Regions from separate parts of the Micromonospora sp. RB23 genome, predicted to be linked through region 3. Evidence: riboswitches for the same ligand, from Rfam matches in the RefSeq annotation. Region 3 holds a riboswitch; each other region holds the start of a gene.
The links. A riboswitch is a leader RNA that binds a small molecule or an ion and turns the genes downstream of it on or off. The one in region 3 is predicted to bind cyclic di-AMP.
Positions count from the first base shown of each region.

Region 1: it holds a riboswitch for cyclic di-AMP, as region 3 does, so the genes downstream of both, ACTFTM_RS01510 (C40 family peptidase) here and ACTFTM_RS24595 (coiled-coil domain-containing protein) in region 3, are expected to answer to the same signal.
Region 2: it holds a riboswitch for cyclic di-AMP, as region 3 does, so the genes downstream of both, ACTFTM_RS14175 (transglycosylase family protein) here and ACTFTM_RS24595 (coiled-coil domain-containing protein) in region 3, are expected to answer to the same signal.
Region 4: it holds a riboswitch for cyclic di-AMP, as region 3 does, so the genes downstream of both, ACTFTM_RS03800 (coiled-coil domain-containing protein) here and ACTFTM_RS24595 (coiled-coil domain-containing protein) in region 3, are expected to answer to the same signal.

Region 1 is NZ_CM132111.1:340,519-348,347, forward strand. Features, by position in the region: gene ACTFTM_RS01500 (NlpC/P60 family protein) at 1-439, shown strand, start outside; gene ACTFTM_RS01505 (N-acetylmuramoyl-L-alanine amidase) at 498-2,453, opposite strand; cyclic di-AMP (ydaO/yuaA leader) riboswitch at 2,689-2,824, shown strand; gene ACTFTM_RS01510 (C40 family peptidase) at 2,837-3,877, shown strand; gene dcd (dCTP deaminase) at 3,959-4,537, opposite strand; gene ACTFTM_RS01520 (pyridoxamine 5'-phosphate oxidase family protein) at 4,615-5,163, shown strand; gene ACTFTM_RS01525 (zinc metalloprotease) at 5,235-6,221, opposite strand; tRNA gene ACTFTM_RS01530 (tRNA-Gly) at 6,414-6,487, shown strand; gene ACTFTM_RS01535 (cellulose binding domain-containing protein) at 6,612-7,391, opposite strand; gene ACTFTM_RS01540 (hypothetical protein) at 7,461-7,829, opposite strand, start outside.
Region 2 is NZ_CM132111.1:3,099,415-3,107,243, forward strand. Features, by position in the region: gene ACTFTM_RS14160 (hypothetical protein) at 1-85, shown strand, start outside; gene ACTFTM_RS14165 (SDR family oxidoreductase) at 195-893, opposite strand; gene htpG (molecular chaperone HtpG) at 1,088-3,004, shown strand; cyclic di-AMP (ydaO/yuaA leader) riboswitch at 3,231-3,399, shown strand; gene ACTFTM_RS14175 (transglycosylase family protein) at 3,399-4,067, shown strand; gene ACTFTM_RS14180 (hypothetical protein) at 4,142-4,498, opposite strand; gene dinB (DNA polymerase IV) at 4,603-5,790, opposite strand; gene ACTFTM_RS14190 (VOC family protein) at 5,848-6,285, opposite strand; gene ACTFTM_RS14195 (GNAT family N-acetyltransferase) at 6,354-6,965, opposite strand; gene ACTFTM_RS14200 (FMN-binding glutamate synthase family protein) at 7,383-7,829, opposite strand, start outside.
Region 3 is NZ_CM132111.1:5,421,853-5,429,681, reverse strand. Features, by position in the region: gene ACTFTM_RS24610 (PfkB family carbohydrate kinase) at 1-546, opposite strand, end outside; gene ACTFTM_RS24605 (SRPBCC family protein) at 733-1,185, shown strand; gene ACTFTM_RS24600 (hypothetical protein) at 1,207-1,710, opposite strand; gene ACTFTM_RS24595 (coiled-coil domain-containing protein) at 1,804-2,871, opposite strand; cyclic di-AMP (ydaO/yuaA leader) riboswitch at 2,877-3,008, opposite strand; gene ACTFTM_RS24590 (SGNH/GDSL hydrolase family protein) at 3,261-5,087, shown strand; gene ACTFTM_RS24585 (cation diffusion facilitator family transporter) at 5,213-6,130, opposite strand; gene ACTFTM_RS24580 (HelD family protein) at 6,238-7,829, opposite strand, start outside.
Region 4 is NZ_CM132111.1:827,045-834,873, forward strand. Features, by position in the region: gene ACTFTM_RS03795 (carbonic anhydrase) at 1-644, shown strand, start outside; gene ACTFTM_RS03800 (coiled-coil domain-containing protein) at 703-1,725, opposite strand; cyclic di-AMP (ydaO/yuaA leader) riboswitch at 1,730-1,860, opposite strand; gene ACTFTM_RS03805 (YibE/F family protein) at 2,027-3,382, opposite strand; gene ACTFTM_RS03810 (copper-translocating P-type ATPase) at 3,697-5,739, shown strand; gene ACTFTM_RS03815 (metal-sensitive transcriptional regulator) at 5,761-6,057, opposite strand; gene ACTFTM_RS03820 (heavy-metal-associated domain-containing protein) at 6,154-6,363, shown strand; gene ACTFTM_RS03825 (hypothetical protein) at 6,378-7,316, shown strand; gene ACTFTM_RS03830 (heavy metal translocating P-type ATPase) at 7,331-7,829, shown strand, end outside.

The DNA of each region.
Region 1 (7,829 bases), 1.7 Mb from region 3:
GATCGACGCCGAGATCAAAAAGCTCGAGGCGTCGATGCCCAAGACCACGGTCAAGACCGCCGGTTGCCCGACCATCAACGGTGTGGTCTCCGTGGCGGCACAAAAGGCGATCAAGACGGCCTGCCAGCAGGTCGGCGATCCGTACGTCTGGGGTGCCGTCGGTCCGAACGCGTTCGACTGCTCGGGCCTGACCCAGTACGCCTACAAGTCGGCCGGGATCTACCTCACCCACCACACGGGTGATCAGTGGAACGAGGGCAAGGCCGTCTCACGCGCCGACGCCCGCGCCGGTGACCTGGTCTTCTTCTACTCCGGTCTGAGCCATGTCGGGCTCTATCTGGGCAACAACCTGATGGTGCACGCCCCACGTGCTGGCAAACCGGTGCAGGTGTCCAGCATCAACACGATGCCCGTCGCCGGGTTCCGCAGACCTGGCTGACCTCTCCCCACGCACGACGACGGCCCCCGGTCACCTCGACCGGGGGCCGTCGTAGTTCTCAGCGGGGTGCGCCCACCGGGGACGGCAGGAGCTGCACGTCGGCGAGGTCGACGTACATGATCCGGTGACCGAACTGGATCTGCGCGTACCGGTTCTGCCCCCGGATCACCGTCCAGTCGCCGGGCGAGGACCCGTCGAAGGTGCTGGCCCGGTAGTACTCGCCCGGCAGCACCGCCCCGACCGCGTACCGCTGGCCGGCGGCGAGGGTGTACTGCAACGGTGAGATCGTCTGGTAGGGCACACCAGCGGGGTAGGCGGCCTGCTCCGGGTACGCCCGCCCGTAAACCGGGATGGTGGCCCGGCCGGGCTTCGGGGTGACCACCAGGCCGACGGTCCACGTCGCGGTCGGGGCGGACGCCGGGTTGTGGAACCAGGCCCGCTGGCCGAGGTACCAGATGGCCGTCCAGTCGCCCTCCCGACCGGCCAGCGCGTACGTCTGGCCGGCGGACGCGCGGGCGCCGTGGTCCGACACGTCCATCGTGTTCGGGGTGCCGTCGGGGCGCAGCGCGACGTCGTTGACCAACGGCGCGTCCGCCGACGGCGCGGTGCGCAGCAGCACCGACGAGGAGCCGCGCGGCGCGCACGGTGTTCCCGGGGTGACGCATCCGGTGAACGCCGGCTGGTTGGTCGCGTAGTCGGGGTCGATCCGGACCAGCCCGGTGGCCGGGGTGCCGGTGTCCAGGCGTGGGGCGTGCAGCAGGTCGAAGTAGTGCGTCCAGTCCCAGTAGGGCCCCGGGTCCCAGTGCATCCCCCGTACCGTCGACGCGGTGGTCCCGGGCACGTTGTCGTGGCCGATGATGTGCTGGCGGTCCAGCGGGATGCCCAGCCGCAGCGCGAGATGGCGGACGAGCTTCGCGGAGGTCCGGTACATCGCCTCCGTGTACCAGGTGCCCTGCGCGGCGAAGCCCTCGTGTTCCAACCCGATCGACTTGGCGTTGACGTACCAGTTGCCGGCGTGCCAGGCGACGTCCTTGGTCCGGACGTGCTGGGCGATGTGCCCGTCGACCGAGCGCAGCGAGTAGTGCCAGCTCACGTAGGTCGGGTCCTGGACGAGTTGCAGGGTGGTCGCCCAACTCGCCTCGGTGTCGTGGATGACGATGTACTCGATCTTCTGCCGGCCGGGCCGGTCGGACAGGTCGTGGTTGCCGTAGTCGCCGTCGCCGAATGCCGCGTAGGGGGCGGGGATCCACTCGCAGGACACGGTGCGGGGGCACTCCAACCCGTCCGGGCGGGCGAGTTGTCGCAGGCCGAGCCGGTCCAGCCAGGACCGCTCGGGTCGTACCGCGCGGGCCGGCAGCGTGACCCGCTGGCCGTCGTCGGTCAGCCGCGTCTCGCCCGCGCCGATCGTGGTGAAGACCTCGTCGGCGAAGGCCGCCGCGGCGTCGGCGCTGTCCGCGCCGGCGTAGCGGGCCACCGCGCCGTACCAGGTGGCCGGGTCGGTGCCGGCTCCGACCGGGGCGCCGACCTCCCGTTGGTACGCGGCCAGCAGCGCCGCCCCGCCCCGGATGTTCGTCGCCGGGTCGGTGCGTAGCGCCTCGACGGTGGCGCCGGTCAGTGTGGCGGCCGCGTCCACGGTCTGTAGCGCGGCGGTCGGGGGCGCGTCCTCGGTGGCGGGCGCGGGCGCGAGAGCGCGACGGGAGTCGTCGCCGCGCGGGTCCTCTCCCGGGGTGTCGTGGTGGCCGCGCCGGGGTAGGGCGGCCACGTGTCGGGCGTCGGTCAGGTGCATCGGGCCGTAGCCGCCGCTGGTGCTCGGCGTGCCGGCGTTGCTGTCCCAGCGGGACTCCAGGTAGGAGACGCCGAGCAGCACGCCGACGGGTACGCCGTACTCGGTCGCGGCGGCGGCGTACTGCTGTTGGCGGTCCGTGATGGGAGCCGCGGAGGCCGGGCCGGCGGGCAGCGGCACGGCCGCCGTGGCGGTGACGAGTGCGACGGCGAGCAGGGTCGGACGTTTCATCGAACTCCCTACATGTGAACTGGTGTCGGTCCGGTCACCTTCGCGCCGCCCGGGAGTCCGCGTCAATACCTTTCCATGTATCAAAACATGCGGAAAGAAACCTTCACCTCCGCTCGATGGACCGCTCCGATCGGTACGGAGTGTCACGGCCGCACGGGTTGCGGATCGGTAACGGCCGTCTCTACTCTGGTCATTCGTCGGCCCGGTAGCAGGTCTGCCCACCCCGGGCGGTAACGGACCGACACCGCCGAGTCGCTCGCGAGCGAGCCGGGGACCCACGTTCCCCGGGGTGAATCCGCAGTCACTGCGGTAGGGCGCCCACTTCCCGCCCGAACCCGTCAGCTAACCCGGTAGGCGGTCAGGAAGAAGGAGTACGGAACCCGGTGGCCCTCCAAGCCCCGCGGCCGTCGTCCGGACGGTCGGCTCCGGCCGACCCGACGTCGACCGTGCCGCGTCCACGCTGGTCCCGCTTCACCACCGCCCTCGCCGCCCTGGTCGGCGTCGCCGTCGTCCTGACCGGCAGCGCCACGGTGGCCCACGCCGACCCGTCCGTCGCCGAGATCGAACGACAGATCGACGAGGACTGGAACAAGCTCGAACCGATCATCGAGCGGCACAACGCCACCCGTACCGACCTGGCCCTCAAGCGCAAGCAGGCCGACGCCCTCGCCGCCCGCATCGCGCCGCTGGAGCGCCAGGTCGACGCCGCGATGGACAAGGTCAGCGCGCTGGCCGTCCGGGCGTACATGGGTGAGAACCTGTCGACCGTCAACACGATGCTCGGCAGCCGGTCGCCCAGCGAGATGGTCGGTCAGCTCGAGATGCTCGACCGCTTCGCCCACAACCAGCAGGAGGACGTCCGTCAGGTCGCCGACCTGCGCAACGAGCTGGCCCGGCAGAAGGCGCCGCTGGACGAGATGGTGGCCCAGCTGACCCGTACCGAGGCCCAGTTGGCGGCGAAGAAGAAGCAGATCAACGAGGAGATCGACCGGCTGCAGAAGCTGCGCCTCAAGGTGTACGGCAACGGCGGCGGCGGTCCGCTGCGCCCCGCGCCCTGCCCGGCCAGCTACCCCGGAGGCGGTGCCGGTATCGCGGTCAAGTTCGCCTGCGCCCAGATCGGCAAGCCGTACGTGTGGGGCGCCGAGGGGCCGAACTCGTACGACTGCTCCGGTCTGATGCTGGCCGCCTGGGCGAAGGCCGGTGTGTCGCTGCCGCACAACGCCGCCGCGCAGAGCCGGGTGACCAGGAACGTCAGCAAGGGCGACCTGCGCCCCGGTGACCTGGTCTTCTACTACAGCGACATCCACCACGTCGGCATGTACGTCGGCAACGGCTGGGTGGTGCACGCCTCCCAGGCCGGTGTGCCCGTCAAGATGAAGAGGGTCGACGACGGGCCCATCCACAGCTACGGCCGACCCGGCTGACCGACGCCGGACACGGTCAGGGCCCGTCGCGATCCGCTCGCGGCGGGCCCTTCGTCGTTTAGCTCCCGGTGGGAACGGCCGCTACCGCGTCGGCCAGGCGCGCCAGTTCTGCCAGGAGCGACTCGGCGTCGGCCCCCGCTGGCCCTGGTAACGCGACCCGTAGACCACCGAGCCGTACGGGTGCTCGGCCGGCGACGAGAGTCGGAAGATGCAGAGCTGACCGATCTTCATGCCCGGCCAGAGGGTGATCGGCAGGTTCGCCACGTTGGACAGCTCCAGCGTGACGTGCCCGGAGAAGCCCGGGTCGATGAACCCGGCGGTGGAGTGGGTGAGCAGCCCGAGGCGGCCCAGTGAGCTCTTGCCCTCCAGTCGGCCGGCGAGCTGGTCACCGAGCGAGATCACTTCAAGCGTGGAGGCGAGCACGAACTCCCCCGGGTGCAGCACGAACGGCTCGCCGTCGGGCACCTCGACCACCGAGGTCAGGTCGTCCTGCTGCATGGCCGGGTCGATGTGGGTGTAGAGATGGTTGTTGAAGACCCGGAACAGCCGGTCGAGTCGTACGTCGATGCTGGAGGGTTGGACCAGGGTGGGCTCGAACGGCTCCAGGCCCAGCGTGCCGGCCTTGATCTCGGAGACCAGGTCACGGTCGGAGAGCAGCATCGGACCACCATAGCGAGGTGGGCGGTGACCAGCGTGTCGAGGTCGCTCCTCGTACATTTGTTCGATAGAATGCCCGCATGGCTTCCTGGTCCGATTTCGCCGCAGACGAGCCCCGCCTCGCCGACGGCATCCGCGTTCTCCTGCAGCAGTACGGGCCGGGCTTCGGCTACCTGGCCACGGTCCGTGCCGACGGTGGGCCCCGGGTCCATCCGGTCTCCCCGGTCATCACCGACGAGGGTCTGTTCTGCTTCATCATCGACTCGCCGAAGCGCCGTGACCTCGAACGGGACGGCCGATACGCGCTGCACTCGTTCCCGCCGGAGGAGAGCGACGACGAGGCGTACGTGGCGGGCCACGCCTGGCCGGTCACCGACCCGGTGCGGGTGGCCCGGCTGGCGCAGAGCGCCCGGGCGGAGCCGCGGGTCGACTGGCGGCTGTTCGAGTTCACCGTCGACGTGGCAATGCTGACCCGTCGCGACCAGCACGGCCTGGGCATCGCCGTCGGGCACCCGGCCGTCCAGGTCTGGCTCGATCCGCACACCCCACCCGCGGCGACCGCGCCCGCGGCCGTACCGCAGACGCGCCCGACCCGTCGCAGCCGTGACGTCCAGTGCACGGCCGCCTGACCACGGTCCTGGGGAAAAACGCCGGTGCCGGCTCCGTCGACGGAGCCGGCACCTGGTGTACGCGAGGAGAGCTACGCCGCGCGGTACGCGTTCCATGCGGTCAGCATGCGGCTCGCCTGACCCGCGGTGAACTGGTACATGCACGAGTCGTAGGTGTAGTCCATGAAGTTGGTGATCGGGTCCAGGCCGGTCGCCGAGCAGGTGTTCCGTCCGGTCGGGCACTCGTACGCCGGGGACGCCTCGGCCGGGGTGTCGCTGACACCGTCGCCGGAGCCGCCACAGCCGCCCTGGAAGGTGTGGTAGAGGTTCAGCCAGTGGCCCACCTCGTGGGTGCCGGTGTCGCCCTGGTTGTAGTTGGTGGCGGTGCCGCCCGGGAGCGACTCGCCCAGCACGACCACGCCGTCCATGCTGCTGAGGTTCCGCTGCGGGAAGGTGGCCCAGCCCAGCAGGTCGTCGCTCAACTCGCCGAGGTAGATGTTGAGCGTGTTCTTGCCGCCCACCCGCAGCGACGACTTCATCGACCGCTCGGCGGACGAGCCGTCGACAATGGGGTACCAGGACGGGTTCGTCACCCGGTTGATCTTGTCGAGCCGGAAGGCGAACGCGGTGGCCGCGCCGCCGGTCCCGCCCGCGTAGGCCTGGTTGAGCACGCTGATCTGTGAGGTGATCATCGAGTCGGGGATGTTGCCGCCGGCCCGGGTGCTGTTCTCCTGGATCACGTGCACCACCACCGGGATGGTGACGGTGGCTGCCAGCGTCGTCGCGCCGGCGCCGGCCCGGTAGTTGGCCCGCTCGCGCAACGCCGCCGCGAGGTCGGCGTCCCGCTCACGGACCTGCTTGGCGGTCAGCTCGTTCGGCTCGTGCATGGCGCCGGCACCGGGCTTCGCCCGGGCGTTGGCGTGGCTGCCGGCCGGCTCCGCGCAGGCGCCGCCCGGTGCCGCGGAGAAGGCCGAAGCGGCCGGAACGACACCCACCGCAGCGGTGCTGAGCAGTAGCGCGAGGGTCGTCGACGCGACACCGGCGACACGCCGGGTCAGCAGGTTGGGACGGGGTCCCATGGGCCCACCTCTTTCTGGCGGCGCGACAGGGGGTGTGTCACGCCGGGGCTGAGAACGTGTGGCAGACGTTACAACCCATCGACGCATTTGAGAACGACCATATGTTGCCGTCTGGAAACTTCTTCCGGGTGTGAGTGGGGGCGGGGTGGCTGGGTGCACCGGTGCGGCGACTCGGGTACAGTGGTGCCGCCCGCGGGTGTAGTTCAATGGCAGAACATCAGCTTCCCAAGCTGACAGTGCGGGTTCGATTCCCGTCACCCGCTCCACGCACGCAAGCCCTGGTCAGGACCGATGGTCCCGCCAGGGCTTCCGTGGTTCCAGAGGGCCGAGACAGGGTGGTGGCCCCCCGGGCGCCTGGCCGCCCAGACGCCCCGCAGTCCGGTGCGCGGGCTACCCGGCGGCGCAGCCGACGTTGTTGAGCGTGAACGCGATCGGTGCCGCGTCGCTGGCCTGCCAGGTGCCCAGGACGCCGAAGACCACCGAGGCGCCCGGCGCCACCAGGGGGTTGTAGCTCAGGTTCCGGGCCGTGACGGTGGCACCGCTCTGCTGGGCGTCGGCGGACCAGGACTGGGCGATGTGCTGGTCACCGGGGAAGGTGAAGCTGAGCGTCCAACCGTTGATCGGCACGGTGCCGGTGTTCTTGATCGTGATTTGGGCGGTGAAGCCTCCCGGCCACTCGCTCCCGGTGCGGTAGCTCACGGCGCAGGGCGCCGCCAGCGGCGGGTCGATCGACACCGTGGCGGTCCGGGTGAGCAGGGCGCCGGTGGCTTCGTCCTCTAACCGGGCCGTGACCTCCAGGCCGGTGGCCGTACAGCCGGAGGACACCAGGTAACCCATGCTCCAGATGAAGGTCGCGCCCGGATCGACGGTGACCGCCCGGCCAGGCAGTGGGTCGAGGGCCCGGCAGCCGGTGGGGATGCCGGGGGTGGAGCCGACGAACCGGGCGTAGATCACCGTGGAGACCTGTTGCTGTTGGGCGGTGCAGTTCTGCCCGACGGCCGTGGCGGTGACGGCCTGGCCCGGAACCCCTCGCGGCGGGTCGAAGGTGAGCGACTGGATCTGGACGGTACCGGCGCAGGCGTCGGCCGGGTCGGCCTGCGCCGCCGCTGCGGGGACGGCCAGCGCACCGGCGGCGCAGACGGCCGCGGCGAGGGTCAGGAGCGTACGCAACGGGGTCCTCCTGGGTGGGCCGGGGGATACGGACGTCGCCAGTTGACCGCATCAATCAATGCCTGTCAATTAACCGGATGCAACAGCCTGTAGCTGGTCGATGCTGGTGCGGTACCACGTGCCACGGGTGAAGGCGTGCAGGTCGCCGCCCCGGCAGGTGTAGCGGAGACGCTGTGCTTCGACACCGTCGGGCAGCACGAGGCGGCACTGCCCGCCGATGCGGCGCACGCCGTCTCGGCCGATGCGCAGCAGCGTCACGACGTCGTACTCGGGACCCCAGCCTCCTAGAAGAGCTCGGTCCGCGCCACTGACCAGCATGCTGTGCCCAGACCGATAGGGAGACACCCCCCAATCCGTGACCTTGTCGCCCGACGCCGACTGGATATGGAAATCCGTGTAAGGGCAGAAGTGGGCAGTCTCGCCGTGCAGGTTGAGCGT
Region 2 (7,829 bases), 2.3 Mb from region 3:
CCAGTACCGGGCGCCGTCGGGCAACCTCTACACCAAGGAGGGTAGCCACTGGGACATCCTCTTCTACACCTGCGGCGGCTGCTGACCGCGGTTGTGGCGGGGTGCGCGGCGGGAGCTGACCGCGTACCCGAAAGGGGTCGGCCGCCGCCGGTGCTTCCCGGCGGCGGCCCGTCGCGTCCCCGGTCGGGAAACGGTCAGGGGAGCTGCGGGTAGAGCGCGGCGACGCCGCCGGCGAGCCCGGCCTGCACCTGCCGGCTGACGTCGTCGGTGACGATCTCGTACGCGTCGGCCTCGATGCCGTCGACGCCGGCCCGGGCGATCGCCGCCGGGTCCGACTTGGCGCCGGTGATGGTCGAGGCCATGTCGGTGTCCATGTAGCCGACGTGCAGCCCGGCGACCCGGACGCCCCGCTCGGCGAGCCGGAGGCGCAGCGCGTTGGTCATCGCCCACTCGGCCGACTTCGCGGCGCCGTACGCCCCGTGCAGGGGGTAGTTCACCCAGGACAGCACGGAGAGCACGTTGAGGATCGTGCCGCCGCCGTTGCCGGCGATGACGGGGGCGAAGGACCGGATCATCGACAGGGTGCCGAGGTAGTGGGTCTCCAACTCCAGCCGGATCAGGTCCAGGTCGCCGTCGAGGAGGTCCACCCGGCTGTCGATGCCGGCGTTGTTGACCAGCAGGTTCACGTCGCCGGCCCGCTTCGCGGCGGCGGCGACCGACGCGGGGTCGGTGATGTCCAGCCGGACCGGGGTCACGCCGGGCAGGTCGACGCTGTCCGGGTTGCGCGCGCCGGCGTAGACGGTCGCCCCGCGCGAGGCGAGTTCGGCGGCCACGTGTCGACCGAAGCCCCGGTTGGCGCCGGTGACGAGGGCGGTGCTTCCAGCGATCTTCATGGGACTGCTCCAGGGTTCGTGGCGGGCCTTGTCGACAGGAACGCTATCCGGCTGACTTCTGTCAAGCAAAGTCAGCTAGGTCACGCGACCAGCGGGTGGGAATCGGGAATACGACCCGGAGGCGCACACACCCCCGCCCGTGACGACTCGTATCCTTTGCGCGAACCTCCGCACGAGCCGAGAAGGGAGACGGTGTGAGCAACCAGGCCGAGACGTTGGAGTTCCAGGCCGAGGCGCGTCAGCTCCTGCAGCTGGTCGTCCACTCGATCTACTCGAACAAGGACGTCTTCCTGCGGGAACTCATCTCGAACGCGTCCGACGCCCTGGACAAGCTGCGGCTGGCGACGCTCGTCGACAAGGATCTCGTCGCCGACACCGACGACCTGCACGTCGCCATCGAGGTCGACCGGGACGCCCGCACGCTGACCGTGCGGGACAACGGCATCGGGATGACCCGTGACGAGGTGGTCCGGCTGATCGGCACGATCGCCAAGTCCGGCACCGCCGAGCTGCTGCGCCAGCTACGCGAATCCGCCGACGCCCGCGCCTCGCAGGAGCTGATCGGGCAGTTCGGCGTCGGCTTCTACGCCGCGTTCATGGTCGCCGACCGGGTCACCCTGCTGACCCGCAAGGCCGGTGAGACCGGCGGCACCCGCTGGGAGTCCAGCGGCGAAGGCACCTACTCGATCGAGTCCGTCGACGAGGCGCCGGCGGGCACCGCGGTGACCCTGCACCTCAAGCCGGCCGACACCGAGGACAACCTGCACGACTACACCGCCGAGTGGACGATCCGCGAGATCGTCAAGCGCTACTCCGACTTCATCGCGTGGCCGATCCGGATGACCGTCGAGCGCCCGGGCGCCGAGGGCGAGGCGGCCACCAGCGAGGTGCAGACCCTCAACTCGATGAAGGCGCTGTGGGCGCGTCCCCGCGACGAGGTCGACGCCGCCGAGTACAACGAGTTCTACAAGCACGTCAGCCACGACTGGGCCGACCCTCTCGAGGTCGTGCACATGAAGGGCGAGGGCACCTTCGAGTACGAGGCGCTGCTGTTCCTGCCCAGCCACGCCCCGCTGGACATGTTCTCCCCGCAGGGTCGCCGCGGCGTGCAGCTCTACGTCAAGCGCGTGTTCATCATGGACGACTGCGAGGCGCTGGTCCCCACCTACCTGCGCTTCGTCAAGGGCGTCGTCGACGCGCACGACCTGTCGCTGAACATCTCCCGGGAGATCCTCCAGCAGGACCGGCAGATCCAGATCGTCCGCCGCCGCCTGGTCAAGAAGGTCCTCGCCACCGTCAAGGACCTCAAGGCCAACCACGCCGAGCGCTACCGCACCTTCTGGACCGAGTTCGGCGCGGTGGTCAAGGAAGGGCTGATCGACGACGCCGACAACCGCGACACCCTGCTGGAGATCCTGTCGGTCGCCTCCACCCACGACGCGGCGGAGCCCACCGACCTGGCCGGCTACGTCTCGCGGATGAAGGACGGCCAGACCGACATCTGGTACGCCACCGGCGACTCCCGGACCACCATCGAGAACTCCCCGCACCTGGAGGCGTTCCGGGCCAAGGGCCACGAGGTGCTGCTGCTCACCGACCCGGTCGACGAGGTGTGGGTCGAGCGGGTCGGCGAGTACGACGGCCGTCCGCTGCGCTCGATCGCCAAGGGCCAGGTCGACCTGGACACCGACGAGGAGAAGCAGCAGGCCGAGGCCGAGCGCGAGCAGCAGCGGCAGGAGTTCGCCGCGCTCGTCGAGTGGTTGGGCACCACCCTTGCCGACAGTGTCCGGGAGGTCCGCCTGTCGTCGCGGCTGACCACCTCACCGGCCTGTGTGGTGGGTGACGCGCACGACCTCACGCCGACGCTGGAGAAGATGTACCGGGCGATGGGGCACGAGGTCCCCTCGACCAAGCGGATCCTGGAGATCAATCCTGGTCACCCGCTCGTCGCCGGGCTGCGCAAGGCCCACGAGCAGGGCGACTCCGGCCCGGCCCTGACCGAGACCGCCGAACTGCTGTACGGGCTGGCAGTCCTCGCCGAGGGCGGCGAGCTGGCGGACCCGGCCCGGTTCACCCGTACGCTCGCCGACCGGCTGGCGCGCACCCTGTAGTCGCTCGCGGCCGGCGGGCGCCGATTGACTGATGGCCCGCCGGCCGCTGCCGGACGCGAACGCCGCCTGATCGGAAACGGTCCACCATGGTCGGTGCACAGGTGCACGTCGTCCGCAACCGCTGGGGAAGGCGCGCCGCGTGAGCCGGTGAACAACTTCACAAGCGGTGGGCGACTGTCACCCACCGTGCCTACCGTCGGTCGGGTCCGCCACCGTGGACGCCGCGACCGGCAACGCCAAATCCTGCCCCCGGTCGTCGGAAACAGAACCCGGGCAGGAGCGGGGGACCCAACGTTCCTCGGTGCATGTCACCTCGGGGTGAAGCCGCCACCGCGCGGCCGGGCTCCTCGGCCCGAACCCGACAGCTCACCTCGCCGGCGTGGAGGAAAGTTCCATGACGTCTGCGTACACCCCCCGTCATCGACGGGTCACCACCCGCCGCGTCGCCGTCGGCACCCTGGCCGTCGGCGCGGTCACCGGCGCCGTCGCCCTCTTCGGACCGGCGGCCCCGGCCCAGGCCGGCGTCAACTGGGACGCGATCGCCCAGTGCGAGTCCGGCGGCAACTGGAAGATCAACACTGGGAACGGCTACTACGGCGGGTTGCAGTTCTCCCAGGGCACCTGGGCCGGCTACGGCGGCAAGAAGTACGCCGCCCGCGCCGACCTCGCCAGCCGTGGCGAGCAGATCGCGATCGCCGAGAAGGTGCTCGACGGGCAGGGCATCGGCGCGTGGCCGACCTGCGGCCGCAAGGGCGGCTCGTCGGGCGGCTCCTCGACGAAGTCCACCGCGAAGCCCTCGACGAAGTCGTCGACCGGCTCGTCGAAGTCCACCGCCGGCAAGGAGCGGTCGTCGCGGGGTGACCAACCGGCGACCCGTAATCACGAGCGGACCGCGCCGGTGGCCAGCGGTGACACGTACGTGGTCACGGCGGGGGACACCCTGTCGGAGATCGCCGAGCGGCACCCCCGCAGCGGCGGCTGGCAGGCCCTGTACGAGCGCAACCGTCAGCTGATCGGCGCGGACCCGGGCCTGATCTTCCCGGGGCAGCGCCTCGCGCTCTGACGTACGACAGACGAACGCTCGGCCGGGTCACCGGCCGAGCGTTCGTTCGTCTGGCGCTGTCCTCGCGGAACGCGTCACGCCGCGGAGGCGGCCGTCCTCGCCTCGCGGCGGGCCATCACGTCGCCGTTCCAGCCCCGGCGCGGCGTCGGCGCGACCGCCTCGGCCGGCCAGCCGGTGGCGGCCCCGTGGCCGTCGACGGCCCTCTCGGCCGCGTCGGGGACGCCGCGGGCCAGTCGCAACGACTGCTCGGCGGTCGTACGCGCCGTGCACGGCCAGGACTGGCCGGCGCACTGGAGATTGCGGCAGTGACCCTCGTCGTCAGGCTCGTGCGCGTCGAGCACGTCGACCGCGAGCTGCCAGAGCAGCGGGTCGGTCACGTCGTGCGGGCGTTCGGCACGACGGCTCGGTCGGTTGCTGGTCTCGTCGGACATGGGCCCCCCTCGTCAGGCTTTCCACCCCAAGATTTCACCCATGTGCGATCGGCTAAACCGCCGACCTGCTGTGATGTGTCTCCGGTCGCACCAGCCGGTGACTTCTAGTCCGGCAATAGCGGCATCTCGACCCCGGGGGCGCGGCCCAGGAGCACCGCCCGGGTGAGCGCCGTCGAGCCGAAGCGGTCACGGACCGCGTCCACCGCAGCGTCCAGGTCGGCCCCGGTGTCGGCCTGGAACGGCAGCTCCGGCTGCACCGGGTTGTCGTCCAGGTTGCCCACCGAGACGCCGAGCAGGGTGACGCCGCGCCGGTCGATCTCCGGCAGGGCGGCCCGCAGCAGCGTCCGCGCGGCGGCGAGCAGCAAAGTGGTGTCCGCGGTCGCCTTGCGCACGGTGTGCGAGCGGGTGGCGCGGGTGTAGTCGCCGAAGCGGAGTCGCAGCACCACGGTGCGTCCGGACCGCCCGGCCGCCCGCATCCGCCGGGTGACCCGGTCGACCAGGCCCGCCAGGATGGCGTCCAGCTCCGCTGGCGCATGCGGGCTGCGACCCAACGCGTGCTGCGCGCCCATCGAGCCCCGGCGGCGGCCCACCTGCACCGCCCGGGGGTCGCGGTTGTGGGCGAGGGCGTGCAGGTGTCGGCCGGCGCCCGCCCCGAGCAGGGACACCAGCGCGGCCTCGCCGAGCCGGGCCACGTCCGCGACGGTACGGATCCGGCGATCCCGCAGCTTCGCGGCGGTGACCGGCCCGACGCCCCAGAGCCGTTCCACCGGCAGGGGATGCAGGAACGCCATCTCGGCTTCGGGGGCGACGACCAGCAGCCCGTCCGGCTTGGCCACCCCGCTGGCCACCTTCGCCAGGAACTTCGTCCGGGCCACGCCCACCGTAATCGGCAGACCGACCCGGTCACGGACCTCCCGACGCAGCCGCTGGGCGACGTCCGCCGGTGTGCCGACCAGCCGGCGCAGCCCGCCCACGTCGAGGAACGCCTCGTCGATGGAGAGCCCTTCGACCAGCGGCGTGGTCTGCCGGAAGATCTCGAACACCGCCCGGCTGGCCTGCGTGTACGCCGACATCCGGGGCGGCACCACGATCGCGTCCGGGCAGAGCCGTCGTGCCTGGTGACCGCCCATGGCGCTGCGGACACCCCGCGCCTTCGCCTCGTAGCTGGCGGCCAGCACCACGCCGCCGCCGACGATCACCGGCCGTCCGCGCAGGCGCGGGTCGTCACGCTGCTCGACCGACGCGTAGAAGGCGTCCAGGTCGGCGTGCAGGATGTGGGCGCCGTGCGACACGTACACATGTTCGCATGGCGGTCGGTCGGCACGGCAGTGAGCTGGGAGAACGCGCGCTCAGTCGAGGCAGAACTCGTTGCCCTCCGGGTCTGCCATGACGATGTGGCCGGCGCCGAGCGGGGGAGCGGGCTCGTGTCGGGCGAGCCGCGTGGCGCCCCGGGAGACGAGCCGGTCGGCCTCGGCCTCCAGGGCCGCCATCCGGTCGTCACCCGTCAGCCCGGGCGCGGCACGCACATCGAGGTGGACGCGATTCTTGGCCTGCTTGCCCTCCGGCACCCGCTGGAAGAACAGGCGCGGCCCCGCCCCCGCCGAGTCGACCACCGCCGACGCGTCATTGCGGCGCTCCGGCGGCACGCCCATCGCGTCCAACGCTGCCTCCCACGAGTCGAAGCCGCCGGGCGGGCCCTGCAACTCGTAACCGAGGGTGTCGGCCCAGAACGCCGACAGTGCGGCCGGGTCGGCGGCGTCGAACGTTATCTGCACCTCACGCGCCATGGCAGTCACCTCATTTTCGGTCTGGTCGGTCATGGCGCCATCCTCTCGCGACGGACCGACAGGATCGGTCACAGGTCGTCGAACGGGCGGGCGTAGCGGAACTCGCCGCGGATCGAGGCGTGCCACGCGGTCAGCGTGCGGGCCATGAAGTACTGCGGGCCCCACGGCTGCGGCGGGGTGACGCCCAACTCGACGGCGGGCCGGAACCCGAAACGCGGGTAGTACTCCGGGTGCCCGAGCAGCACCACGAGGGGCTCGTCGCGGGCGTCCGCGGCGCCCAGGACGGCGTGCATCAGGGCGCTGCCGACACCGCGCCGCTGCCATTCGGGCAGCACGCCGAGCGGCCCGAGGCCCAACGCCACCGGCGCGCCCGCCACGCGGGCGCGGGTGGCCACGACGTGCCCCACCACCAGGCCGTCCGGAGCTGTCGCCACCAGGGAGTACGCGGGCAGCCACCCGTCGTCCGCGCGCAGCGCGTCGACCAGCGTGGCCTCGATCGGCACGCGATCGTCGCGGCCCTGCTCGGAGCCGTGATCGCGGCCCTGGTCGGGGCCGTGATCGCGATCGTGATCGGAGCCGTGGTCACCGCCGTCAGGGCCGTGGTCGGTGGTGGCGAAGGCGGCGGCGTGCACGGCCCGGATGGCGTCGATGTCAGCGGAGGTCTCGCGTCTGATCAGCACCGCGCCACCATAAGCGCGGTAGTTCACGGCTTCCACGAGTTATCGCGCGGTTCCGACGGCCCCCCGGGGGCCCGGGCCGGGCTCGCCGCGAGAAGGGCGATGCCTGTGGGTCATCAGGATGACGCAGAGGCATCGCGCTTGGCGCGGCGTTGGGTGTTGGCGTGACGGGGGTGCCTCGGGTCGGGCTCGCCGCGGGAAGGGTGATGCCTGTGGGTCATCAAGATGACGCACAGGCATCACGCTCATTGGGGCCTGGGCCTGGGCCTGGGCCTGGGCCTGGGCGTCTGGGGGTGGGCCTGGGCCTGGCGTCTGGGGGTGGGCTTGGGGCTGGCGTCTGGCGTCTGGGGCTGGGCCGTGGGGCGGACTGATCCGGCGACCCGGGGAGTCGGCCCGGACCGACGAGGGCTGGCGGTGGGGTCAGCCGACGGCGGTGGGCGACGGCGGGGCGCTGCCGCCCTGGGGCGCCTCCGGGGTCATCAGCCGGATGATCTCCTTCTGGTCGGCCGGGGAGGGCAGGCCCCAGTGCGGCCGGTAGCCGTACACCTCGTGCAGTGGGGTGGAGCCGGTGCGGCCGTCCAGGATCTCCACGGCGTCCGTGCCGATCAGGCCGGGGTGTTCGACGCCGCACGCCTCGGCGACCTTGGTCAGGTCCCGGCGCAGTGTCGCCAGGTAGTTGGCCGCCCGAACCGACTTGAGCGTCGGATCGAGGCCCCGCGCCAGCCACGCGTTCTGTGTCGCCACCCCCGTCGGGCAGGTGTCGGTGTGGCACTTCTGCGCCTGGATGCAGCCGATCGACAGCATCGCCTCCCGGCCCACGTTGACCATGTCGCAGCCGAGCGCGAACGCCACCACGGCGTTGTCCGG
Region 3 (7,829 bases):
CCGGATCAGCTCCTCGTGGCTCACCTTGAGGAAGAACACGCCGCTGTCCAGCACCGCGCCGAGGTGCTCACCGGACAGGTCGACCACCACCCGGCTGCCGTTGGCGCCCAGGTCGGCGGCGAAACGCCGGTACAGGTCGGCCGGGACGAGCCACGGCGCGTTCGGGCCACTGAGGATGCTCACCTCGGCGCGCAGCCCCTCGCCGAGCGCCAGGTTGTACAACTCGTCCAGCTCGTGGCGGCTCAGGCGCTCCCCGGGCACGTCCACGACCTCCTGCCGGGAGCCGCCGCGCCGGTCGTGCACGTACGCGCCGCTGCCGGAGTCGCGTACCACGACCTTCAGGTCCACCCCCTCGCTGACCAGCAGCGGCTCCAGCACTTGGCCGATCTCGCCGCCGAGCGCGGCGCAGAGCACCACGTCGACCCCGAGGGACAGCACCATGCGGGCCTGCCAGACCCCCTGACCGCCGGGGTGCAGGTGCAGCTCCGGCTGGTCGCTCGGCTGGTCCACCGTCACCGTCAGCTGCGGTGTCGGCGCGAAGACCATCACGCCTCCGCTCACCGGTCGTCACCGTTCACGCGCCCACCCTTCGTCGCAACAGGTGATTACCCATCAGCCGAACGTAGTGGGAACGCTGCGCGAATGCCGTGACAACGCACGGTGTCCGTCCGGCCGTTGCCAGTCCCGGCGGGGTACGGGACGATCGTGCGACCAGCGACCTCGGGAGACGGTGTGCTCAGCAGCGATACCTTCAGCTACACCGTCCAGGCCCGCTGCTCGGTCGCCGAGGCGGCGGCGCTGTTGAGCGACCTGACCCGGCAGGGTGACCTGCATCCCCTGATCGTGCGGGTCCGCGAGGTGACGCCGCCCCGTCCGGGCGCCCGCGCCAGCTACACGATCAACGACCGGCTGGTCGCCGGCCCACTGCGCTTCCGCACCACCTACCAGGCGGACGTGCTGATCAGCGAGCCCGACGAGATCGTCACCGTGGCCCGCCAGTGGCCCGCCACCACCGTCCGTAACCACACCCGGCTGCGTGCCGAGCCCGACGGTCTGGTCCGCATCGACGTCGACATCACCCTGCGCGCGCCGACACCCCTGTTCGGGTACGCCTTCCGCCAGGCCCGTGCCGCGCACCTCGCACTGGCCGCGCGCCTCGGCGCGGCCCTCGACAATCCCGCGTGACCCGTCGAGGTGCCTGCGCGATCAGGCGCGCGTCGCGCCGACCGTCGCGCGGCGGCAGGGTTGGCCGGCCCGGCGGCCCCAGGGCTTGTACGTCGACAGCACCGTCGCGATGATCATGAGGGTGGTCGACACGGCGGGCGCGATCACCAGGTCGGCGCGGTCCCGCGCGGGTAGGGCGGCGCCCAGCGCGGCCGCGTGCCGCAGGTTCGGGGTGAGCAGGAACAGCACCAGCCCGACCATCACCGTCGTGATCACCAGCTTGATCACCACCCACCGGTAGCGCAGCAGGCCCCAGGGGGTGAGCAGCGCGCTGGCGACACCGATGAGCCACACGAGAACGCTCAGCGGCGCGAAGAGCACGGTGCCGACGAGCCCGGCGACCGGGTAGACCACGGCCGGATCAGCGCCGCGTTGCGCGGCGATGCCGAGGGTGAGCAGCACCAGATCGGCCCCGAGCCAGCCGAGGGACGTGACCAGGTGCAGGGTGAGCAGGGCCTTGCGGGTGGTGGGCGCGATTCGCGGCATACCCGAATGCTCCCGGCCCGACCCCGCGTCGTCGTCCGACCGCCGACGACGTCCGGGGTACGCCCGCTGACGTACCCCGGACGGCTCCGACGGTCAGTACACCGACAGGTGCACGTGGTTGGTGTGGTCGCTGGAGGGGTCGCCGTTCCCCCCGCTGTACGACTTCCAGCCGCTGCTGGGAAGCCAGATCTGCTTGAACCAGATCACGTAGAGCACCGCGAGCCGGTCGGCGTTGCGGATGAAGTACGCGGCCAGGTTGTTGCCGTACGTCTTGTCGCCGCCGGTGGCGACCCCGCCGAAGCCGCCCTTCTGCGCGGCGAAGTCGCAGGCCCGGCCCTTGGGATGCTCGCCTGAGCCGCCGTTGCGGTGACAGGAGACGTACCGGGTGAACCCGGCGGCCTTGGCCTGGTTGAGCGCGTGCAGGGTTCGGGGGGTGATGCAGCTGCTGGCCGGGGTGGGGTCGTTGATGCTGCACGACTCGGACGGCCAGGAGCCGTCGGAGTTGCGGGGGGCGGGCTGGGCGTTGGCGGTGGAGGTGCCACGGTTGGAGCCGGTGTCGGCGGCGGTGGTGCGTGCCTTGTTGTTGGCGACGGTCAGGGCCCGCTCGGCCTGCTCCTTGCGCTTGGCCATCACCTCGACCTGCTTGCGCTGCTCGCGGATCTCGCCGTCGAGGGCGACGCGGGTGCGGTTCGCCTCGTCCCGGGTGACGTGCAGGTCGCGCAGCACCCGGTCCTCGTTGGCGGCCACCACGTCGAGGGCGGCCGCCCGGTCCATGAAGCCCTCGGGGGTGTTGCTGTTGAGCAGGGCCGAGACGGTGCTGAGTCGACCGGTGCGGTACGCCACGCCGGCGATCTCGCCGACCTTGCCGTTGCGCACGGTCATCTCGGCCTCGGTGGTCTTGAGCTTGACCGCGAGTTGCTGCTGCCGCTGGATGGAGGTGTCCAGGGCGCGCTTCGCGTCGAGGTAACCCTTGCTGGCCGCTTCGAGCTGGGCCCGCAGCGCGGGGGTGCCGCCCTCCTCGTCGCCGTCCGGCGCCGCGGCGGCCTGCAGGCCGGCGGGGGGAGCGGCGGTGGCGGCGCCGATCGGGAGCGCGACGCCGAGGGTGACCATCATGACGATCAGTGCCGCCAGTCGGGCGGCGGGTGGTCGTGCTGGTGCCACTACGCATGTCCTTCCGTCAGCCGCCGACCGGGTTAGCTGACGGGTTCGGGACGGAAGATCCCTACCGCTGACGCGGATGCACCCCAGGAACATGGTTCCCCGGTTCGCCCTGGCGGGCGATTAGGCGGCGGCCGCCACCGGCGCCGGGAGGCGCCGCCGGGTGGTGGCCGGGACAGAGCCTACCGGTGCTGGTGGGGTCTGTGCAGCCGATGTGACGGAAGGTGTCTCCGCTGCCACCATCGGTCATTCACCTGCCGCGGGATCCCTCTCCCATCGTGGGTGGCGGAGCGGACGTCCCGTTTCGGGGATCTCCTGTACCACCCGCGCCGCCGATAAGGTTCCTTTGTTTGGGCCGAAAGGCCAATCGACTTATCGAGATGGATCTAGTAATGCAACTTCGCAGATCGTTGGTTGTCTCGGCGGTTGCCGTGCTTGCCGCGGCCGCCGTCATTCAGCCCGGTACGGCGGGCACGGCGGCGTCCGCCGGGACCACGGCAACAACCGCAACCGCAGCCGACGGGTGGACCGGTACGTGGTCGGCGGCGTACGAGAACGCCGGCGGGGTCTTCCCCGCCCAGACCACGACCCGCCAGATCGTGCACACGAGCATCGGTGGCACGCAGGCGCGACTCCGGCTGTCCAACGTGTTCAACACCAAGGCGCTGACGTTGCAGGACTTCCACGTGGCACGTCGGTCCTCCGGCGCGTCGATCGTGTCGTCCACGGACAGGGCGGTGACCTTCGGCGGCCGGTCGTCGGTGACCATCCCGGCCGGGGGCGAGGCGGTCAGCGACCCGGTCTCCTTCCAGGTGCTCGCCGAGTCCGACGTGGCGATCAGCTTCTACGCGCCCACCAGGGCCGAGAACGTCTCCAGCAAGCAGTTCGCCTTCTCCGACCAGTACATGGCCAACGGCAACGTCGTCGGCGCGCAGTCGCTGTCGGTCATCCAGCAGTTCAGCAGCTACTTCATCGTCTCCGACCTGGAGGTGATCAACAGCGCCGCGACGGGCGCGGTGGTCACGCTGGGCGCGTCGATCACCGAGGGGCACAGCTCGTCCTTCAACACCAACCATCGGTACCCGAACCTGCTGGCGGCCCGCCTCAACGCGTCCGGCCGAACCGTGGGTGTGCTGAACGAGGGCATCGCGGGCAACCAGCTCCTGGGTGTCGGGACCGGACCGAGCGCGCTGGACCGCTTCGACCGGGACGTCCTCGGCCGTTCGGGGGTACGGTCCGTGATCTTCGCGGACAACCCGATCAACGACCTGGCCAACGGCGCGCCGACCGGCACCCAATTGATCAACGGGCTCCGGCAGCTCATCGCCAAGGCTCACGGCGCCGGCGTCGCCTTCTACTGCGCCACGCTGACCCCGTTCGAGGGTCACTGGTCCTGGACCGCGTCCGACGAGACGGCGCGCAGCGAGTACAACACCTTCGTCCGTAGCTCGGGTTCCGGTTGCGACGCGTACGTCGACTTCGACGCCGCCACCCATGATCCGTCAGCCCCGACGAAGTTCCGGCCGGACATGGACTCGGGCGACCACCTGCACCCCAACGACCTGGGTATGGAGGCGATGGCGAACGCCATCCCGCTCACCCTGTTCGGTTCCGGCGCACCGGTTCCGGCACCGCTCACCCTGGCCCAGGCGGTCAACAACGTGGCAGTCTCCGCCGATGCCAACACCAACCCGGCGGACTTCGACGGCGGGGGCGCCAGCTTCTCCGCCGAGGCTCTGGCGACTGCCAAACTGGTCCGCGGTGGGACGGTCACCCTCAACGGCGTCAAGCTCACTTGGCCGTCGAGCGCCGGCACCGGGCAGCTGGACAACGTCATCGCCACCGGCCAGAGCGTCACGGTGTCCGGTTCCGGTAACACCCTCGCCTTCCTCTTCTCGGCGGCTCACGGCCAGGCGTCCGGCACCGGCACGATCACGTACACCGACGGCACGACGCAGGCGTTCACCCTGACGTCGCCGGACTGGTTCGTGACGGCGACACCCGCCGCGCCCACCACGCTGGTGGCCGCTGCCGCTTACCAGAACCGGCAGGGCAACACCCGCTACGACAGCCCGAGCGCGGTGTTCGGTGTCACCGTGCCGTTGGCTTCGGGCAAGACCGTCGCCCGGGTGAAGCTGCCGGTCGCGGGGGTCGCTCCCGTGCAGGCGGGAACGCCCAGCCTGCACATCTTCGCCGCCGCTGTCGGTACTCGTTCCTGACCGCGCCGCACCGCCCTCGCCAAGGGGCGGCATCGCCCGGGGTCATCGTCCTGCCTCGCGCAGGGCGGTGACCCCGGTGCCGTGCGGTCACAGACGAGCGCGCCGACGGCTGACCCTGGACGACCTCACCACTCGACGGAGCCGCACGCGCCCGGAGCGGCCCCGGGCTCGGTCTGCAGCGTGGCGTGCTCGATGCGGAAGTCGTCCCGCAGGGCGGTACGCGCCGCGGTGAGCACCGCGCCGACCTCCGCGCCGGGTGCCATCGTCAGGTGTGCGGAGGCCACCTCCATGCCCGAGGTGAGCGTCCAGACGTGCAGGTCGTGCACCTCGACCACCCCGGGCACCGCGGCCAGGCGGTCGTGCACGGCGGTGACCTGGAGGTGTTCCGGGGCGGCCTGCACGAGGATGCGGACTGCGGCGCGCCCCAGCCGCCAGGTGCGCGGCAGGATGAACACGCCGATCGCGACGGCGACCAGCGGGTCGGCCCACCACCAGTCGGTGAACGCGATGAGCAGCGCCGCGCCGATCACGCCGAGCGAGCCGAGCAGGTCGCCCAGCACCTCCAGGTAGGCGCCCTGGAGGTTGATGCTCTCCTTCGCGCCGGCACGCAGCAGCCCGAACGCGATCACGTTCGCGAGCAGGCCGAGGACGGCCACCGTGAGCATCGGACCGCTCAGCACCTCGTGCGGGTCGCCGAACCGGCCGATCGCCTCGATCACCACGTAGACCGCCACGCCGGAGAGCAGGACGGCGTTGGCCAGGGCGGCGAGCACTTCGAGGCGGTAGAGCCCGAACGTGCGCTGCGGGTCGCCGGTGGCCCGTCGGGTCGCGGTGATCGCGGCGAGCGCCATCCCGATGCCGAGTACGTCGGTGAACATGTGCCCGGCATCGGAGAGCAGGGCCAGCGAGCCGGTGTGGAAGGCGGTCACCGCCTCGACCACCATCAGGGTGGCGAGCACTCCGAAGGCCGCCCAGAGCCGTCCCCGATGCTGGTGGGCGGCGTTGGCGACCGACCCGTGGTGGTGGTCATGTCCTGCTCCCACGAAACCCACCCTCCGACGTCGCCCGGGACCCGGTCAAATATATGCTCATATCGCTATGTGTGCAAATGTAAGGTGAGGGCCGTCCACGGGCGGCGCCAACGCGACGGTCAGCCGGTCGGGTCGATGGTGGTGAGCCGCTGGGTGGCGCGCGAGAGCGCCACGTACAGCGTGCGGACGCCGGAGCCCGGATCCGCCCGGATCTCGCTCGGGGCGACCAGCGCGACCCCGTCGTACTCCATGCCCTTGGCCTCCAGGCTGGTCACCACCTGCAGGCGCGCCGCGCCGAGCGCGTCGAGCCAACCGGCGACCTCGTCGCGGCGGTTGACCGGCGTGATCACCCCGACCGTGCCGTCGACCTCGGCCAACAGGCCGCTGGCCTCCTCCACGACCGCGGCCCTGAGTCCGGCGGGCGGCACCACCCGCTCGACCGGGTCGACGCCGGTGGAACGGACGGCCCTCGGCAGGGACAGGTCCGGATAGAGCCGGCGGATCTCCGCCGCCGCCACCGCGAAGATCTCCGCCGAGTTGCGGTAGTTGGTGGTGAGCGTGAACTCGTGCCGCTTACGCCGGCCCAGCGCCTGGTCGCGGGAGCGGGTCAGCTCCTCGGGGTCACCGGTCCACGCCGTCTGGGCCGGGTCGCCCACCACCGTCCACGACGCCAGTCGCCCACGCCGGCCGATCATCCGCCACTGCATCGGCGAGACGTCCTGCGCCTCGTCGACCACCACGTGCGCATACTCCCGGTAGTCCTCCGGCCGCTCCCGGGCCGCCGCGCGGGCGGCCCGCTGCCGGTCGGCCGCGGTGCTCAGCTCCCGGACGCCGCCCGCGAGCTGGAACGGGTCGCGCCGGGCCCGCGCCGGTTTCACCGGCTTGCCGAGCAGCGCGTCCAGCTCGTCGAGCAGCGCCACGTCCGCGATGGTCAGGCCCTCGGAATCCAGGCTTTGGTACGCCGTGCCCAGCAGTCGGATCTCCGCGCCGGAGAGGATCCCGCCGGCGTACCGGCGCAGCCGGTCCGGTCGGGCCAGCCAGCCGAGCACGTGCCGAGGGTGCAGGCGCGGCCACCACGCCTTGAGGAACTCCCGGAACTCGGGCCGCTCCGCGATCTCGTCCTCGAAGGCCCGCTGCTCGGGCAGCCGGCCGATGTTCACCCGCCGGGCCTGCGCCCACAGGGCGGCGAAGACACCGTCGAAGCCGGCCCGGCGCACCTCGTTGCGCCGCGCGCCCCGGTGCAGCGCGCGGTCCCGGATCGCGTCCAGCTCCCGGCGGTCCAACCGCAGCAGCCCGCCCCGGTAGAGCAGCCGCAGCTCACCCGGTGCCCCCGGCGCCGCGTCGCGGGCCGCCCGTTCCAGCACCCGGCGCATCCGCAGCGAGCCCTTCACCGCGGCCACCTCGGGTGGATCGGTGCGGGTGGCCGTCATCCCCGGAAACAGGGTGCCCAGGGAGTGCAGGGTCGCCGTGTCCTCACCGAGCGAGGGCAGCACCGAGGCGATGTACTCGACGAAGACGGTCGACGGGCCGACCACCAGGATGCCGCCCCCGGCGTACCGGCTGCGGTCGGAGTAGAGCAGGAACGCCGCCCGGTGCAGGGCGACCGCCGTCTTGCCGGTGCCCGGCCCGCCCGCGACGATCGTCACCCCGGAGCCGGGCGACCGGATCGCCTCGTCCTGCTCCCGCTGGATCGTCGCCACGATGTCGCGCA
Region 4 (7,829 bases), 2.2 Mb from region 3:
GAGCGTACGCCGAGCTGATCGGCGGCAACCGTCGCTTCGTGGCCGGAGCGCCGCGCCACCCCAACCAGGACGCCGGGCACCGGGCCGCCGTGGCGGACGGGCAGCACCCCTTCGCGGTGATCGTCGGCTGCTCCGACTCCCGCCTGGCCGCCGAGATCATCTTCGACCGGGGGCTGGGCGACCTCTTCGTCGTCCGGACCGCCGGGCACACCACCGGCCCGGAGGTGCTGGGCAGCGTGGAGTACGCGGTGGCCGTCCTCGGCACTCCGCTGGTGGTGGTGCTCGGCCACGACTCCTGCGGCGCCGTGCAGGCGGCCCGTGAGGCGGCGGCCACCGGCATCGCGCCACCGGGGCACCTTCCGGCCGTCGTCGACGCGGTGCTGCCCAGCCTTCGGCGGGCCACGGCCGAGGGCGTGGACGACATCGACGGCATCGTCGACATCCACATCGCGCAGACCGTCGAGACGCTGCTCGGGCAGTCGCCGGTGCTGGCCGACGAGGTGGCGCGGGGGCGGTGCGCGGTGGTGGGCATGTCGTACCGGCTCGCCGCCGGAGTGGTGCGGCCGGTGACTCCCGTACCTGCCGGTGCCGACACGGGCGACGAGCCCTCGGACGACCCGGCGACGACCACCACCGCCGCCTGACGCGCCGAGGGCCGCCCCACCGGACGGCGGGACGGCCCTCGCACTGCTGGGCGCCGGATCAGAGCAGCGACATGTGTACGTGGTCGGTGTGGTTCGACGGACCGCTGTACGACTTCCAGCCGGTCGCCGGGAACCAGATCTGCCGGTTCCAGATCACGTAGTAGATGCCGAGCCGGTCGGCGTTGCGGATGAGGAACGCGGCCACGTTGTTGCCGTACATCCGGGTGTCGTTGTTGTGCCACGGGCTGAAGCCGCTCTTCTGCAACGACCAGTCACAGGCGCGACCCTTCGGGTGCTCGTACGGTCCACCGTTGCGGTGGCAGCCCACGAACCGGTTGAACCCGGCCCGCTTGACCTCCTTGTACGCGTGCAGCGTGCGCGGCGTGACGCAGCCGGAGGTGGTCGGGTCGGGCTCGCTGCACGACTGCGGCTTCCAGTCCCCGTCGGCGGTGCGCCCCGGGCCGATCCGGGCGACCGGCGAGGTGGCGTCGACCAGGCCGCCGGTGAAACCCTTACCGCCGACCAGGGCGAGTGACTTCTCCGCGTCCCGCTTGTCCTTGGCCATCAGCGCGGTCTGCTTCTGCTGCTCCCGTACCTCGGCGTCGAGCGCCAGCTTGGCCTGCTCGGCGCGGGACTTGACCGCGTTGACCTCGGCGAGCTTCTTCCCGTTGACCATGTTCATCTCGTCGAGCGCCGCCGCCCGGCGGACGAACGAGTCCGGGGCGTCGCTCTCCAGCAGCATCGCCATCGCGCCGATCCGCCCGGTCCGGTACGACTGGGCGGCGATCTGCGCGACCTGCGGCTCCAGCGCGGCCAGGTCGGCCTTGGCCCGTTCGACCTCCGCGGCCAGCTCGAGCTGCCGCTTCTTGGACTTGTCCAACTTGGACTTGGCCGCCACGTAGTCCCGGTTGGTCTGCTCGATGACGTCGGTGATCAGCTTGGGCTCGTCGCTGTCCTCCTCGTGCCCGGACGGGGTGGGCGTCGTCGGGGCGGCGTGGGCCGGGAGGGGCCCGGCGAACACGGTCAGCGCAGCGAGCACGGCCACCACGGGCCTCAACCAGCGGCGTAGGGGTGCCGTCACAATCTTCCCTTCCGTCGACCGCCGACCGGGTTAGCTGACGGGTTCGGGGCGGAAGTGGCCCCTACCGCTGTCGCGGATTCACCCCACGTACCTGGGTCCCCGGCTCGCCGGTTGGCGATTGGGCGGTGGCACCGCAGGCGCCGCTGCGCGCCTTCGTCGGTGACCGGCAGCGAGGTTACCCGAGAGTCCACCGCCTGAGCTACGTCCCGATGCCTACTAAAAGCGTCATTTCGCCATGGCGTTGAGTGACCAGTGACGCGGTTCTCAAGGCGAGTGCCCGGTCCGGTCACGCTGAGGAGTGTCACCATGCCGTATCCGTGCTCCTGTTCGGCTCTGGCCACCCGGTGGTGGCGGTGGATGGGGGTGCGTCCCGCTGCGGATCGGGCCCGTCGGCCCGTGCCGCCGGCGGTGAACTGAGAGCGGCCAGCGCCTCCGTCCGGTCCGCGCGGGGGCGCGGTGGCGGGGCGTCCGCGTCCGGCGGGGCCGTCGACCCGGCCGCGGTCACCACCGCGGCCAGCCCGGTGGTGAGGGGTACGGCGGCGATCAGGCCGAGCGTGGCGACCGCGCTGCGGACGATCTCCTGGGCGAGGAACTCGCTGGTCAGGAGCTGCCCGACGGGCCGCGAGTCGGCGGTGAGCAGAAGCAGCAGGGGCAGGGACGCGCCCGCGTACGCGAGCACGATGGTGTTGACCGTGGAGGCGATGTGCGCCCGGCCGACCCGGGTGGCCGCCCGGTAGAGCTGTCGTCGACTCAACCCGGGGTTGGCGTTGGACAGTTCGGTGACGGTGGCGGCCTGGGTGACGGTCACGTCGTCCAGCACCCCGAGTGAGCCGATGATGATCCCGGCGAGCAGCAGGCCCCGCAGGTCCACATCGGCCTGGAACATCGAGAGCGTGGTGGCGTCCTCGCTGCCGAAGCCGGTGAGCTGGGTGGCGGCCGTGGCGGCGGTCGCGAGCACGCCGGTGAGCACCAGGCTGCCCAGGGTGCCGAGGACCGCGACGGAGGTCTGCGCGGTCACTCCGTGTGTCAGGTAGAGCACCACGAACATGATCAGGGCCGCGCCGACCACCGCCACCAGCAGCGGCGACCGGCCCGCGCCGATGGCCGGCAACACGAAGGTGAGCAGGATGGCGAAACTGGCGGCCAGGCCGGCGAGCGCCGCCAGGCCCCGCCACCTGCCGAACGCGACGATGGCGGCGGCGAAGACCACCACGAGCCACACCAGCGGTGTCCCGCGCTGGTGCTCGGCGATGTTCCAGGTGCTGGTGGCGGGGTCGGTCGGGTCGGCCAGCTCGACCAGGATGACGTCGTCACCCACCTCGACCCGTGGCGCTCCGGGCCCGGCGGGGACGGGCGTGCTCACCCGCTGGTCGGCGCGCGGCCCGTCGTCGAGGAGCACGTCCACGGTGCCGCACGGCCCGCTGGCCGGCGCGCCCTCCGGGCTGGCCGAGGGCGGGCAGGGTTCGGTCACCACCCGGGTCACCGTGCCGTGGTAGCGCGGCATGTCCGTGCCACCGTTCTTCGGCGCGCCGTCCCGGGGCCACAGCACCACGGCGGCGACGACGGTGGCCACGAAGAGCGGCACCACCGTCGCGACGAGGATCCGTCGTACCCGGGGCGGGGCGGGTCGAGCGGAATGGCTGTGGCCGGAACCCAATGCGAAACTCCCAACGATCCGGTGCGGGGTACGTGCCGACGGGGCTGCGCGGTTCAGCTTCGCCGGACGAACGCGGGTACGAGCGCGTCAGTTCGCCGCCTGGCGATGCGGAGATCACGGAGAGTGATGAAGTGATCAAGTCGGTGCGGGACGGGGCCGCGCCGCGTCGGCGCCGTCGCCCGTGTCGGCGGCGGGATCCGGTGGGTCATCGCGGGACGATGCTAACCAGTGCGACGGGCTGTCGCCGGTCGTGCCGAAGTGTCGCCGGGAGTCGAACCGCTGACACTGCCCCGCTGGAGCGGGATCGTGGAGTCATGCCCGAGCCACCCACCGACCACCGACAGCACCACAAGCACGCGCAGCACGACAAGCACGCGGGGCACGACCCGGCCATGTTCCGTCGCCGGTTCTGGGTCTGTCTGGTGCTCACCGTGCCGGTGGTGCTGACCAGTCACCTGGTGGTGGACGGGCTCGGGCTCCGGCTGGACGTGCCGGGTCGCTCCTGGGTCGGGCCGGTGCTCGGTTCGGTGGTGTTCCTCTGGGGTGGCTGGCCGTTCCTGGTCGGCGCGGTACGTGAGATCCGGGACCGCGCGCCGGGCATGATGCTGCTGGTCGCGATGGCGATCACCGTGGCGTACGCCGCATCGCTGGCGACCAGCCTGGGCGCCTTCGACCTGGACTTCTGGTGGGAGCTGGCGGCGCTGGTCACCATCATGCTGCTCGGGCACTGGCAGGAGATGAAGGCCATCGGGCAGGCCCGTGGGGCGCTGGCGGCGCTCGCGGCGCTGCTGCCCGACGAGGCCGAGCGCGTGGCGGCGGACGGGCAGGTAGAGCGCGTACCGCTGGACGGGCTGCGGGTCGACGACGTGGTGCTGGTCCGGCCCGGGGGTCGGGTGCCGGCGGACGGGCGGATCGTCGACGGCGACGCGGAGCTGGACGAGTCGATGATCACCGGCGAGTCGCGTCCGGTCGCCCGGTCGACGGGGGATCGGGTGGTGGCCGGCACCGTCGCGACCGATTCGGCGATCCGGGTGCGTGTCGAGGCGCTGGGCGACGAGACCGCGCTCGCGGGCATCCAGCGCATGGTCGCGCAGGCGCAGCGTTCGGGCGGACGTGCCCAACTGCTCGCCGATCGGTTCGCCGCCGCGCTCTTCTACGTGGCCACCGGTACCGCCGTGCTCACCCTGCTGGTCTGGACCGCGCTCGGTGAGCCCGACGAGGCGGTGGTGCGTACCGTCACCGTTCTGGTGATCGCCTGTCCGCACGCGCTCGGCCTGGCCATCCCGCTCGTCGTCGCGCTCTCCACGGCGCTGGCCGCGCGGGGCGGGATCCTGGTCAAGGACCGGCTCGCGTTGGAGCGCATGCGCACCGTCGACGCGGTGCTGTTCGACAAGACCGGCACGTTGACCCGGGGCGAGCACGCGGTCACCGACCTGGTGACGGCCCCGGGTGTGGGGCGCGACGAGGCGTTGCGGATCGCCGCCGGTGTCGAGTCCGACAGCGAACATCCGCTGGCCCGCGCGATCGTGGCGGCGGCCGGGTCGGGTGGGCCGGCCCGTGCCGCCGGCTTCCGCTCGCTGCCGGGCCGCGGCGTGCGGGCCACCGTCGACGGTACGGAGTACGCGGTGGGCGGGCCGGCCCTGCTGCGCGAGCGGGGTGGACCGCTGCCCGACGAGTTGCGGGAGGCGACCGGACGCTGGTCGTCACACGGTGCCGTGGTGCTCTATCTCGTGCGGTTGCCGGACACGGTGCTCGGGGCGTTCGCGCTCACCGACGCGGTACGCCCGGAGGCCCGGCAGGCCATCGCCGAGCTGCGGGCCGACGGCGTCCGCACCATCGCCATGATCACCGGAGACGCGCGGTCGGTGGCCGACTCGGTCGCCGCCGAGCTGGGCTTCCGGGCCGGTGTGGACGAGGTCTTCGCCGAGGTGCTGCCGGCCGACAAGGACAGCCGGGTGGCGGAACTCCAGCGGCGTGGGCTGACCGTGGCGATGGTCGGTGACGGGGTGAACGACGCGCCGGCGCTGGCCCGCGCCGACGTGGGTATCGCGATCGGGGCGGGAACTGATGTGGCGATCGAGTCCGCCGGGGTGGTGCTGGCGTCGTCCGACCCGCGCGGCGTCGGGGCCGTGGTCCGGCTCTCCCGGGCGTCGTACCGCAAGATGCGGCAGAACCTGGCCTGGGCCGCGAGCTACAACGTGGTGGCGCTGCCCCTGGCGGCCGGGGTGCTCGCCGGGGCCGGGGTGGCGCTGAGCCCGGCGGTGGCGGCGGTGCTGATGTCCGCGTCCACCATCGTGGTGGCGCTCAACGCGCAGTTGCTGCGCCGGGTACGCCTGGGGCCTGTTCCGGAAGAATGACCGGGAGCGGGAGTGCGGCGCTCAGCCGCGCTTCATGAGCCGGCCGACGGCCGCCATCATCTCGGTGGCCATCTCGTCGGCCCGGCCCTCGGCCGCCCCCTCGTGCATGCAGTGCCGGGCGTGCCCGTCGAGCAGGCCCAGGGCCACCTTGTCGAGCGCGGCCTGGATCGCGGAGATCTGGGTGAGCACGTCGATGCAGTAGCGGTCCTCGTCGACCATCTTCTCGATGCCACGGACCTGGCCCTCGACGCGGCGGAGGCGCGCGAGCAGTTGGTCCTTGCTGGCGGTGTACCCGCGAATCGGGGTGGGTGTGGTCATGGCGACGAGGATAGCGTACCCCTAGGGGGTATGGTAATGTCCGTTCTCTGCCGGCATACCCCCACCGGGTACCGGTACTACGAGAGGAGGCGTCCGATGGTCGACACGACGTACCAGGTGCAGGGCATGACCTGCGGGCACTGCGTCAGCGCGGTCAGCGCCGAGGTGGGCGCGATCGAGGGCGTGCGCGACGTGCGGGTCGATCTCGCCAGCGGCCAGGTCACCGTCAGCAGCGAGCAGCCCGTGGACACCGAGGCCGTCCGGGCCGCTGTCGACGAGGCCGGCTACGACCTCGTCGAGGCGTGAGCGGAGGGTCCGGGATGCCCACAGTGACGAGACTGGGCGCGTTCGCCCTCGGCCTCGCGGCGGTCTTCGGCGCGGCGTACGGGTTCGGTCGGGTGGTCGACCCGGCCGACCCGGTCGCGCAGAGCCGCCCGGACGTCGCCCGCGTCCCGGGCCCGGCCACGAGCGGCGAGGCCGCCGATCTCGTTCCCGGCGGGCTACTCGTCTCCGACCGGGGCTACACGCTCCAACCGGTCACCGCGCCGGCCGGCGAGTTCGCGTTCCGGATCGACGGGCCGGACGGCCGACCGGTGACCAGGTACGACGTCGCGCACGACAAGCGGATGCACCTGATCGTCGCGCGACGGGACCTGTCCGGCTTCCGGCACGTCCACCCCGATCTCGGCCCGGACGGCACCTGGCGGGTCGCCACTCCGCTGGCGGGCGCCGGGCAGTGGCGGGCGTTCGCCGACTTCGCGCCCACCGGGGGCGAGCCGTTGACCCTCGGCGTGGATGTGACCGTCCCCGGCGAGCTGACCGAGCGGGCGTTGCCCGCCCCGGCGACCAGCACCACGGTCGACGGTTACACGGTCACCCTGGCCGGTACGCCCCAGCCGGGCCGCACCTCGGCGCTCACCCTCACGGTGAGCCGCGGCGGGCAGCCGGTCACCGACCTGGAGCCCTACCTCGGGGCGTACGGGCATCTGGTGGCGCTGCGTCGGGGCGACCTGGCGTACCTGCACGTGCACCCGGACGGGACGCCCGGCGACGGACGCACCCCGCCCGGCCCCGCCGTCACCTTCCACGCCGAGGTGCCTTCGGCCGGCGCCTACCGGCTCTACCTCGACTTCCAGCACGACGGGCGTGTGCACACCGCGGAGTTCACCGTCGTGGCCGGCGCTGCCCCGGCCGCGACAGGCGCGCCGACGCCGACCGGCGGGGCCGACCACGGCACCCCCGGGCACGGGCACAACTGACGGGACCAGACGAGATGACCACCACCAGCAGACCGCTGCCCGAGGCGCCGAACCGGATCGAACTGGCGATCGGGGGGATGACCTGCGCCGCGTGCGCCGCGCGGGTCGAGAAGAAGCTCAACCGGATGGACGGTGTGAGCGCCACCGTCAACTACGCCACCGAGAAGGCGACCGTCCGGTACGCCGACGACGTGACCCCGGACGACCTGATCCAGACCGTCCGGAAGACCGGCTACTCGGCGGCCCTGCCGGCCCCGCCGACCGCCGAGGCTCCGGTGGAGGACCCGCTGCGGGGGCCGCGCACCCGGCTGTGGGTCTCGGCGGTCCTGAGCGTGCCGGTGGTCGTGCTGGCCATGGTGCCGCCCTGGCAGTTCGACTACTGGCAGTGGCTCTCGCTGACCCTGGCCGCCCCGGTGGTCGTCTGGGGTGGGCTGCCGTTCCACCGCGCGGCCTGGACCAACCTGCGGCACGGCGCGGCCACCATGGACACGCTGGTCTCGCTCGGCACGCTCG